2 regions of the Rhizobium sp. UGM030330-04 genome follow, and region 1 is predicted to be linked to the other one. Evidence: riboswitches for the same ligand, from Rfam matches in the RefSeq annotation. Region 1 holds a riboswitch; the other holds the start of a gene.
What was found. A riboswitch is a leader RNA that binds a small molecule or an ion and turns the genes downstream of it on or off. The one in region 1 is predicted to bind cobalamin.

Region 2: linked by a shared signal. The riboswitch ahead of N434_RS09785 (CbtB domain-containing protein) and the one ahead of nrdH (glutaredoxin-like protein NrdH) in region 1 are both predicted to bind cobalamin.

What each region holds. Positions count from the first base shown of each region.
Region 1 covers NZ_QKML01000001.1:582,041-586,964, reverse strand. The annotation lists gene N434_RS02930 (ABC transporter permease) at 135-1,217, shown strand; gene N434_RS02925 (ATP-binding cassette domain-containing protein) at 1,217-1,999, shown strand; gene N434_RS02920 (nucleoside triphosphate hydrolase) at 1,996-2,625, shown strand; cobalamin riboswitch at 2,759-2,982, shown strand; gene nrdH (glutaredoxin-like protein NrdH) at 3,293-3,514, shown strand; gene nrdI (class Ib ribonucleoside-diphosphate reductase assembly flavoprotein NrdI) at 3,527-3,925, shown strand; gene nrdE (class 1b ribonucleoside-diphosphate reductase subunit alpha) at 3,913-4,924, shown strand, end outside.
Region 2 covers NZ_QKML01000005.1:199,417-204,340, reverse strand. The annotation lists gene N434_RS09800 (type 1 glutamine amidotransferase family protein) at 1-538, shown strand, start outside; gene N434_RS09795 (hypothetical protein) at 716-1,030, opposite strand; gene N434_RS09790 (CbtA family protein) at 1,035-1,748, opposite strand; gene N434_RS09785 (CbtB domain-containing protein) at 1,760-1,942, opposite strand; cobalamin riboswitch at 2,104-2,331, opposite strand; gene N434_RS09780 (cytochrome c) at 2,602-3,522, opposite strand; gene N434_RS09775 (c-type cytochrome) at 3,611-4,045, opposite strand; gene N434_RS09770 (LysE family translocator) at 4,164-4,793, opposite strand.

The sequences.
Region 1 (4,924 bases):
AACAAACGAGCGCGCCCCATATTCTCCGAGAATGACGTGGGCTGCCTCACAACACTTTGAATCTACGCATCATTCTCCTTTTAAAGAGGCCCGGTTCGAGGGCAGATGCGATGGAGCGATCGGGAGGAAAATCCATGAGCGATCAGCCGGTGCGGGCTCAGCCGCATAATGAATTTGAAAAGGTGCTTTCAGGAAGTTCGACACAGGTTGCCGCTTTCGATACGCACGACAAGAGTGCGCTGGAAAAATTCCAGCATTTTCTCCATTCCAGTCCGGCGGCTGTGCCGCTTATCGTTCTGGTGCTGTCGCTGACTGTTTTTGGCCTGCTCCTCGGCGGCAAGTTCTTCTCGGCCTTCTCGTTGACCCTCATCCTGCAGCAGGTCGCGATCGTCGGCATCGTTGGCGCAGCGCAGTCGCTGGTCATCCTGACGGCGGGCATCGATCTTTCGGTCGGCGCGATCATGGTTCTGTCTTCCGTCGTCATGGGGCAGTTTACCTTCCGCTATGGCTTGCCGGCGGAGCTTTCCATTCTCTGCGGTCTCGCCGTTGGCGCATTCTGCGGTTTCATCAATGGCGTACTGGTCTCGCGCATGCGCCTGCCGCCCTTCATCGTCACGCTCGGCATGTGGCAGATCGTGCTGGCGACCAACTTCCTTTATTCCGCGAATGAGACGATCCGCGCCCAGGATATCGCCCAGCAGGCGCCGATCCTGCAATTCTTCGGCGCCAATATCCGTTTCGGCAATGCGGTCTTCACCTATGGCGTCATCGCCATGGTCCTGCTCGTCGCCCTGCTCTGGTATGTGCTGAACCGCACCGCCTGGGGTCGCCATCTTTATGCTGTCGGTGACGATCCGGATGCCGCCGAACTTGCCGGTGTCAACGTCAAGCGCATGCTGACGACCGTTTACACCCTGTCCGGTCTCATCTGCGCCTTTGCCGGTTGGGCCCTCATCGGCCGCATCGGCTCGGTTTCACCGACCGCCGGCCAATTTGCCAATATCGAATCCATCACTGCGGTGGTTATTGGCGGCCTGTCGCTGTTCGGCGGGCGCGGCTCCATCATGGGCATGATCTTCGGCGCCCTGATCGTCGGTGTCTTTTCGCTCGGCCTCAGGCTCATCGGAACCGACCCGCAATGGACCTATCTGTTGATCGGCGTCCTTATCATCATGGCTGTCGCAATCGACCAGTGGATCAGAAAGGTAGCAGGCTGATGGCAAAAGAACCCATTCTCACAGCACGCAATCTCGTCAAACGTTATGGCCGCGTGACCGCCCTCGACCATGCCGATTTCGATCTCTATCCGGGTGAAATCCTGGCCGTGATCGGCGACAATGGCGCCGGCAAATCCTCGCTTATCAAGGCGATTTCCGGCGCGGTGACGCCCGATGAGGGAGAGATCAGGCTGGAAGGCCAGCCCGTCCAGTTCCGCTCGCCGATCGAGGCGCGCAAGGCGGGCATCGAGACGGTGTATCAGAACCTCGCGCTGTCGCCGGCGCTTTCCATAGCCGACAATATGTTCCTCGGCCGGGAAATCCGTAAACCCGGCATTCAGGGTAGCCTGTTCCGGGCGCTGGATCGCCCGGCCATGGAAAAATTCGCCCGCGAAAAACTGTCGGAACTCGGCCTAATGACGATCCAGAACATCAATCAGGCGGTGGAAACCCTCTCCGGCGGCCAGCGTCAGGGTGTGGCCGTGGCGCGCGCGGCGGCTTTCGGCTCCAAGGTCGTCATCCTCGACGAGCCGACGGCGGCGCTGGGCGTCAAGGAAAGCCGCCGTGTTCTGGAGCTTATTCTGGATGTGCGCTCCCGCGGCCTGCCGATCGTTCTCATCTCGCATAACATGCCGCATGTCTTCGAGGTCGCGGATCGCATCCATATCCATCGGCTCGGCAAGCGCCTGTGCGTCATCAATCCGAAGGACTACTCCATGTCCGACGCCGTCGCCTTCATGACCGGCGCCAAGGAAGCGCCGAAGGAAACGCTTGCCGCATGACGCTGAAGCTTGAGACGATCGCCGAAGACGTTCTTCGGCGGGCAGAGGGCAAATCTCGTTTTATCATTGCCATTGCCGGTCCCCCTGGGGCCGGCAAATCCACGCTGGCGGACGCGCTTTATGGTGCTTTGCTGGCGCGGGGCGAAACCGCCGCCGTGCTGCCCATGGATGGCTTCCATATGGACAATGGCATCCTTGAAGAGCGCGGGCTGCTGCCGCGCAAGGGCGCGCCCGAAACGTTCGATGTGCGTGGCTTCCTCGATATCGTCTCTGCCGTCCGCAAGGGCGGGCAGGAAGTGCTTGTCCCGGTTTTCGACCGTTCCCGCGAGATCGCCATAGCGTCTGCCCGGGCGATTGCGCCGGAAACACGCTTTATCCTTGCTGAAGGCAATTATCTGCTGCTGAACGAGGCGCCGTGGACGGCACTTTCCGAGAGCTTCGACCTTACCATTTTCGTTGGGCCATCCGTCGCCGTGCTTGAGGAGAGGCTGCGCAACAGATGGCAGGGCTATGGTCTCGATGCGGATGCGATCCATGCCAAACTTTTTGAAAACGATCTTCCCAACGGAAAAAGGGTGATCGAGAACGCCCGTTCTGCCGATATTCGCATCGATATCTGGGAATAGGTTAACGCTTTCCCGTCACTGAGCGGCAAGGCGCATTTGCCGTTAAGCCTTTATTGACCATGTGTTGAATCTTTTTGATCCACAGGGTGGGGCTTTTGTGTGTCTATTCGTTGACGCGAAAATTTCCTCATATACTATATGTGGTGTTCGAGGTTCTTCCGATTCGCAAGGATTGGAAGCTAAGACGGGAATTCGGTGCGCAACGCCATCGTGGCGGAGCAAGGCCGAAACTGCCCCCGCAACTGTAAGCGGTGAGCATCGTTCCGATTTGGGTCACTGGGGCTAAAAGCTCCGGGAAGGCCGGAATAGATGTTGTGACCCGCAAGTCAGGAGACCTGCCTTGAGCGCAAACGTCCACGGGCGGGGTGTCCGGAGGAAGGTGTATGACGCAAATGATTTGCGTTCTCCCTTTTCTGCCCCCTCCAGAACAAGCTTCGGGGTGAAGTCATGCCAGTGCATTTCTTTAAGTTGCTGCGCTCGTCGGCGTAGAGAGTGATTTTCTGCGACTTGCAGCATTTTCAGGGAAACCGGCGCCGGTTCCATCCCGAAATGCGAGGAGTTGCCTGGGCCGCGCGCCTCACCTGAATGACAGATCCACCGCCACCCGATTGCGATTGCAATCGGCAATGTTGAGCCGTGTCCGAAACCGGCTTCGAGAGAGGAAATTATGACCGTCACCGTTTACAGCAAGCCTGCCTGCGTCCAATGCACCGCCACCTATCGCGCGCTCGACCGCATCGGCGTCCCTTATGAGATCGTCGATATTTCCGAAGATGCGGATGCGCTCGATCATGTGCGGGGTCTCGGTTACATGCAGGTTCCCGTCGTTGTCGCCGGCGAACGGCATTGGGCGGGTTTCCGGCCTGATATGATCGGCTCGATCAGCTGAGGCGTCGGTGTGATGGGGCTGATCGTCTATTATTCCAGCCGCTCTGAAAACACCCATCGCTTTCTTCTGAAACTGGGGCGGCGATTGTTTCGCCTGCCGCTCGGCGCTGAAGAAGATGTGCCCCATGTATCGGAGCCCTATGTGCTCGTCACCCCCACCTATGGGGGCGGCGGCCCGAAAGGGGCCGTGCCCAAGCCGGTCATCCGGTTTTTGAACGAGCCCTCCAACCGAAATCTCATTCGCGGCGTCATCGCGGCTGGAAACACGAATTTTGGCGCAGCTTTCGCATCCGCCGGAGACATCGTCTCGCGTAAATGCGCGGTGCCGTTTCTCTATCGCTTCGAGCTTCTCGGCACGGAGGAAGATGTCGTCAACGTCAAACATGGATTGGAACGATTTTGGACACGCTGACCTCAGGCGCGCTGCGCAAGGACGCCAAACAGCCGGTAGCCGCAAGCCAGAAACCTGTTGATACGGGGCTGGACTACCACGCGCTGAACGCGATGCTGAACCTTTATGACGAGAACGGAAAGATCCAGCTCGACAAGGATCGCCTTGCCGCCCGGCAATATTTCCTCCAGCACGTCAACCAGAACACGGTGTTTTTCCATAACCTCAGGGAAAAGCTCGATTATCTGGTGACGGAAGGATATTACGAGCAGGAGGTTCTGGATCAGTATTCCTTCAATTTCGTCCGCGATCTCTATGACGAAGCCTATGCCCGGAAGTTCCGCTTTCCGACATTTCTCGGGGCGTTCAAATATTACACCTCCTACACGCTGAAGACCTTCGACGGAAAACGTTATCTCGAGCGTTATGAGGATCGCGTCTGCATGGTGGCGCTGGCTCTGGCGCGCGGTGACGAGCAGCTTGCCCGTGATCTGATGGACGAGATCATTTCCGGCCGCTTCCAGCCGGCAACGCCGACCTTTCTCAACGCCGGCAAGAAGAGCCGCGGTGAGCTGGTCTCGTGTTTTCTGCTGCGCGTGGAAGACAATATGGAGAGCATCGGCCGCTCCATCAATTCCGCCCTGCAGCTTTCCAAGCGCGGTGGCGGCGTGGCGCTGTCCTTGACCAATATTCGCGAGGCCGGAGCGCCGATCAAACAGATCGAAAACCAGTCTTCCGGCGTCATCCCCGTGATGAAGCTTCTGGAAGACAGCTTTTCCTACGCCAACCAGCTTGGCGCACGCCAGGGCGCGGGTGCTGTCTATCTGCACGCCCATCACCCGGATATCATGCGCTTCCTCGATACGAAGCGCGAAAATGCGGATGAAAAAATCCGTATCAAGACCCTGTCGCTCGGTGTTGTGATCCCCGATATTACCTTTGAACTCGCCCGCAATAACGAGGATATGTACCTGTTCTCGCCTTATGATGTGGAGCGGGTTTATGGCGTGCCGTTGACAG
Region 2 (4,924 bases), on a different contig from region 1:
GGATTTTGCGGACTGGGAACCGGCGCTGCTTGCGGCGGCGGCACGCAGCTATCTCGGCGTCGAGATCGTTCATGCCACCCCGGACGGGCGGCCGGTAACGTCGATGGGCGGGCTGAATGTAACGCCCGAAACCTCCTATGACGCGCTTGATCCTGATAACATCGATGCGCTCGTCATTCCCGGCGGCCTCAGCTGGGAAAAGGGCACGGCGGCCGATCTTGGCGGGCTGGTGCAGCGCTTTCGCGAAAAGGACCGGCTGGTTGCCGGTATCTGTGCGGCGGCAAGCGCGCTGGCCGGCACGGGTATCCTGAACCATGTCGCCCATACCGGCAATTCGCTCGCCTCGCACAAGGCCTATCCGACCTATCGTGGCGACGGTCTTTATCGCGACCAGCCGAAGGCGGTCAGCGATGGCGGCGTCATCACGGCCGCCGGCAGCGCACCGGTGAGCTTCGCGGTGGAAATTCTGAAAACCCTCGGCCTCTTTGGTCCGGAAGCCGAGGCGGAACTTGGAATTTTCGCGGCGGAGCATCGGTAAGGCGCAGAGCCTTATTCCGCCCTCTCTCCGTCATACCGGCCCTGAGCCGGTATCCAGCCAGCCCAAGTCCTTGGGCTGAAAAGACTTCTCCCGCCGCGCAGACGCGCGTCGGCTGGATGCCGGATCAAGTCCGGCATGACGGTCAAGGAGAAGACGCCTCTCGCAAATCATCCTGCGCTATTCTCGATCAAGCACCCGGCACACACGCGCCGCAAACTCCGGTCCCTCGCCGGCAATCGCGCGGCGGATATCGCGGCTGTTCAAATGCAGGCTGCGGCCGGCGGGCAAGTTTGAGCGTCTTATCTTGGCGAGTGCCGCAGCGGCAAAGGCAGCCTCGTGGTCGTAAAAATAGGCAAGCGCCGCATCACGATCAGGGCTTGGGCCCAGAGCGGCCTTGAAGGCAAGGCGGTGCACGGCGCAGAAAGCGCCGTGACCTGGAACGGCAAAACGCAGCGCATCGAGTTCGTCACTCCACTCCGCTGCGTCCTGCATGCATTTACGCCGACTGGAAGCGTTTCAGGAAAAACGCGCTCAATGTACCAAGCAGCGCCCAGAAAACGAAGCTGGTGATGGTGGCGGCAACGATGAACTGCCGTTCAAGCGGCAGCGGCGCCAGCGCATGTTCGCCTTCCGGCGGCAGCGGTGCGCCCACCACATGCGGTGCGACGATCAGCACGAGAGCCAGAACGATGGCCCAGGGTTCGCGGCGAAACGCGATCAGCGCAATGCCGCCCGCGGTTGCGGCAACCGTCGAGAGCCACCAGATCTGCCGTACCTCAAGTGCTGCGGCCGGGCTTCCCGGCAATTCCGGCGGCAGGCCGATCATCGGTGCGAGCATGACGGCGGCAAAACCGGCAACGCCCCACAGAAGACCTTCGCGCCAGCCGGCATCGGTGCCGCGCAGCGAGATAAGACCGGTCAGAACAAGCGCGTAACCGATGGCCGTCAGCACATTGGCGGCAACGGTATAGGCCGTGCGCTCGAAGCCATCGGCCGGAGCCCAGGCCTCGTCATTATACTCATGGGCGGGAACCGCAGCGCCGGGTGCTACCGCATCATGGCTGTGGGCCGCTTCGCCGCCGGCGCTTTCAAAGGTTTCCGCCTGAAGGATGAGCGGCGTGGTGCCGAAAGCCTGCATGGCCGAGACGGCCAAACCGCCGACGATGCCGACCAGAACGGCGGTAAAGACGATATTGCGAAAAAATGACATGCCGTTTCCCCTCAATGGCAGGGGAAGGCATTGGCATGACGCGTGTCATGCGCAGCATTGTGAACGGCTTCCACATGCGAAAAGCCGACAAAACCGACTACGAACAGGCCCAGCACGATCGCCGTCAGCGATTGCGCGAAGCTGCCCGTTTTTGCTGAAACGGCAGCATTGGCCGTATTCTGCTGGATGGACATGGTGACCCCTCTCCCGGCGCGACCCCGCGCCATAAGACGCGGCCGAACGGCAAAAAACCGCGCAGCCGCATACGATACACTTCACCACGGGGATACGAGACTGAAACAGGGGTATCGAACCGACGACCCTGACATTCCGCTCTTCCGGACACCCCGCCGGCATGGACATTTCCGTGATGGCAGGTCTCCTGGCTTGCGGGTCAAAACCTGAAACACCTTCCCGGCATCGCCCTCGCCTTGAATGGGGGCGAGATGGCTTGCCAGTGGCATTTCGTTTCAGGCTCTCCGCTCACAGTTGCGGGGGCAGCCACGAATGAGGATTGCTCCCTATCGTGTTCCCTTTTCACCTTCCGGAACGCCCGGAAGGAACCATCACGCAGATGTTATCTGCCGGGTGGGTGCGGGAGTCAATGGCGGCGAGATTTTGGCACTGCCGGCAACGCACCTCAGTCAACGTCATCCTGGAGTTTAGCCCGTTGCTGTGCGCTTTAGATTGGAAAGAGAAACCGGAACGAAAAAACACTCTCCCGTCATTCCGGCCCTGAGCCGGAATCCAGCCGACGTGCGTCCGCACGGCGAAAAAGCTCTTTTATCCCAAGAACTTGGTCTGGCTGCATACCGGCTCAAGGCCGGCATGACGGAGGGGAGCTTCAAACTCCCTACCGAGACGGGATCGCCTTCAGATAGGCGGCAATCGCATTGCGGTCTTCGGCGGTCAGATGCGCCATGTTCTGCTGCACCTTGACCATGGAGCCGCCGACGCTGTCGAATTCCGGGGTGAAGCCGGTTTCCAGATAGCCGGCAATATCGGCCGTCGTCCAGGCGCCGATGCTCGCAGAACCGGGCGTGATATCGGGGATACGGCCCTCACCTTCGGGATTGGGACCGCCGGCCAGCCATTTGTCTTTCAGGAAACCGCCGAGAGCATCGCGCGGGGTGTGGCATTCGCCGCAATGGCCCGGCCCTTCGACCAGATATTGGCCGCGCAGCAATTCGGCATTGGCATTGGCAAGCTCGACGCGCGGCGGGGCGGAGGTGTCGAAATACAGGAACTTCCAGCCGCCGAGCGCCATGCGCAGGTTGAAGGGAAACGGCAGGTCGTGATCCGGCGCATCATTCTGGCTGGCCGGCAGGGTTTTCAGATAACCGAAGAGGTCGTTGACATCCTTCTGCGTCATGCGCGCATAGGAGGCGTAAGGGAAGGACGGGTACAGATGTTCGCCGTTCTTTCCCACCCCGCGCGTCATGGCATCGCCGAATTCCGCCAGCGTCCAGCCGCCGATACCATGCTGCGGATCAGAGGAAATATTGGGAACGTGGAAGGTGCCGAAGGGACTTTTCAACGCCTGTCCACCGGCGAGCGTCAACAGCGCATCGCCGGTGGCATCCGGTGCGGCGTGACAGCTTGCGCAACCACCCGCCCAGAACAGCGTTTCGCCATTGGCCAGATCCGGTTCGCCGAGGCTGACCCAATGGCTGGGCGCCTGACGTTCCGGCGCGGTGACCCAGGCGAAAATGCCATAGCCGGCAATGGCTGCGATCACGGCCCCGCCCACAAGCTTCGTCCAGATGGAAGACATACCCCTCTCCCCATTCTCACCCGAGCTGGTCAGGTGTCTTTCAAAGTGAAAAAACGCCGCCGGGAAGCGGCGTTTTGAAATTCGAGACTTACTTCTTCAGACGATAGGTCTGGTGGCAGGTGCCGCAATCGGCGCCGAGCGTCTGCATGGCGGTGGTGACGCCCGCCTGATCGGTGGGGAGATTGGCAAGAACCGTATCGGCATCAGCACCGAGCTTGGCCGCCTTGGCCTTGAAGTCTTCGAAGTTTTCCCAGATGGCGGGAGCAGCCGCGCTGCCGGTCTCGGTGCCGGCGGGGAACTGTTCGGGGAAAGCCTTGGCATTGGTGCTGATGGTCGTCACGGCAGCCTTGACGGCTTCGGCATCGAACGGCTTCTGACCCTTGGAGATAGCGGCAAGCGCCCCCATGGAACCACCTATCTGCTTCATCATGCCTTCACGTTTTTCGACTTCGCCGGCAGCATAGACCGCTCCGGCGCAAAGACAGCCGAAAAGCATGGCCGCCGCGATGGTTTTCAGTTTCATACACTCTCTCCTTGATTCCGGCCGGGTGCCGGACGCTTGATGGAACGGCGGGAGGATGCCCTTTCCGGATGGCGAAAAGAAGTCACATTGCGGTGAATTTTATCGTGAAAACAGAAGTCTAGGACAGGGCTTCCCAAAGTGTCAGCAGGGCCGCGGCAATCAGCATGAAACCGGCGGCGCGGCCGATGAAGATCGTGGCGCCGGGCGAGGACACCAGCCATTGCCGGCTTTTATCCGCCGTCAGCGCCAGCGCGCCATAGACGGTAAACTGCGTCACCGCCACCATCGCGCCCATGACCATCCCCTGCATCCAGATCGGGCCATAGGCCGGTTTTAAGAATTGCGGATAGATGGCCATCATGAACAGATAGGCCTTCGGGTTGGAAAGGCAGGTCAGCACCGCCCGCCAGAACGCCTTTCTCACAGAGGCACTCGCCTGCGCCTCCTCGCCATTCACCACGATGGCGCTGCGCATCAGGCCGATGCCGATCCAGACCATATAGGCAGCGCCGGCAATGAGAAGCGGCAGGAACAGCGACGGCATCCAGGCGGCGAGCAGACCAACGCCGGCCGCGCCATAAAGCGAATGCACGATGCCGCCGGCGCTCATGCCGCTTGCGGCGGAAAGGCCGGTTCTCTTGCCGCCCGTCAGCGCGCTTGCCAGCACAAACAGCATGTCCATGCCCGGCAGGATGATGATGCCGAACAGGACGAGAAAGAAAAGCCAGAGATTTTCGGCGTAACTCATGTCAGTATCTCCCAGGACGGTTCATGGCACATTCGGGAAAGTGCATGTTTCTCAATGTGTTTTGTCCTTTATAGGAAAAGCCAACTGACAACGTTATGTCAGTTGCGTGGGGAGCCACAGGGAAAAGCGGC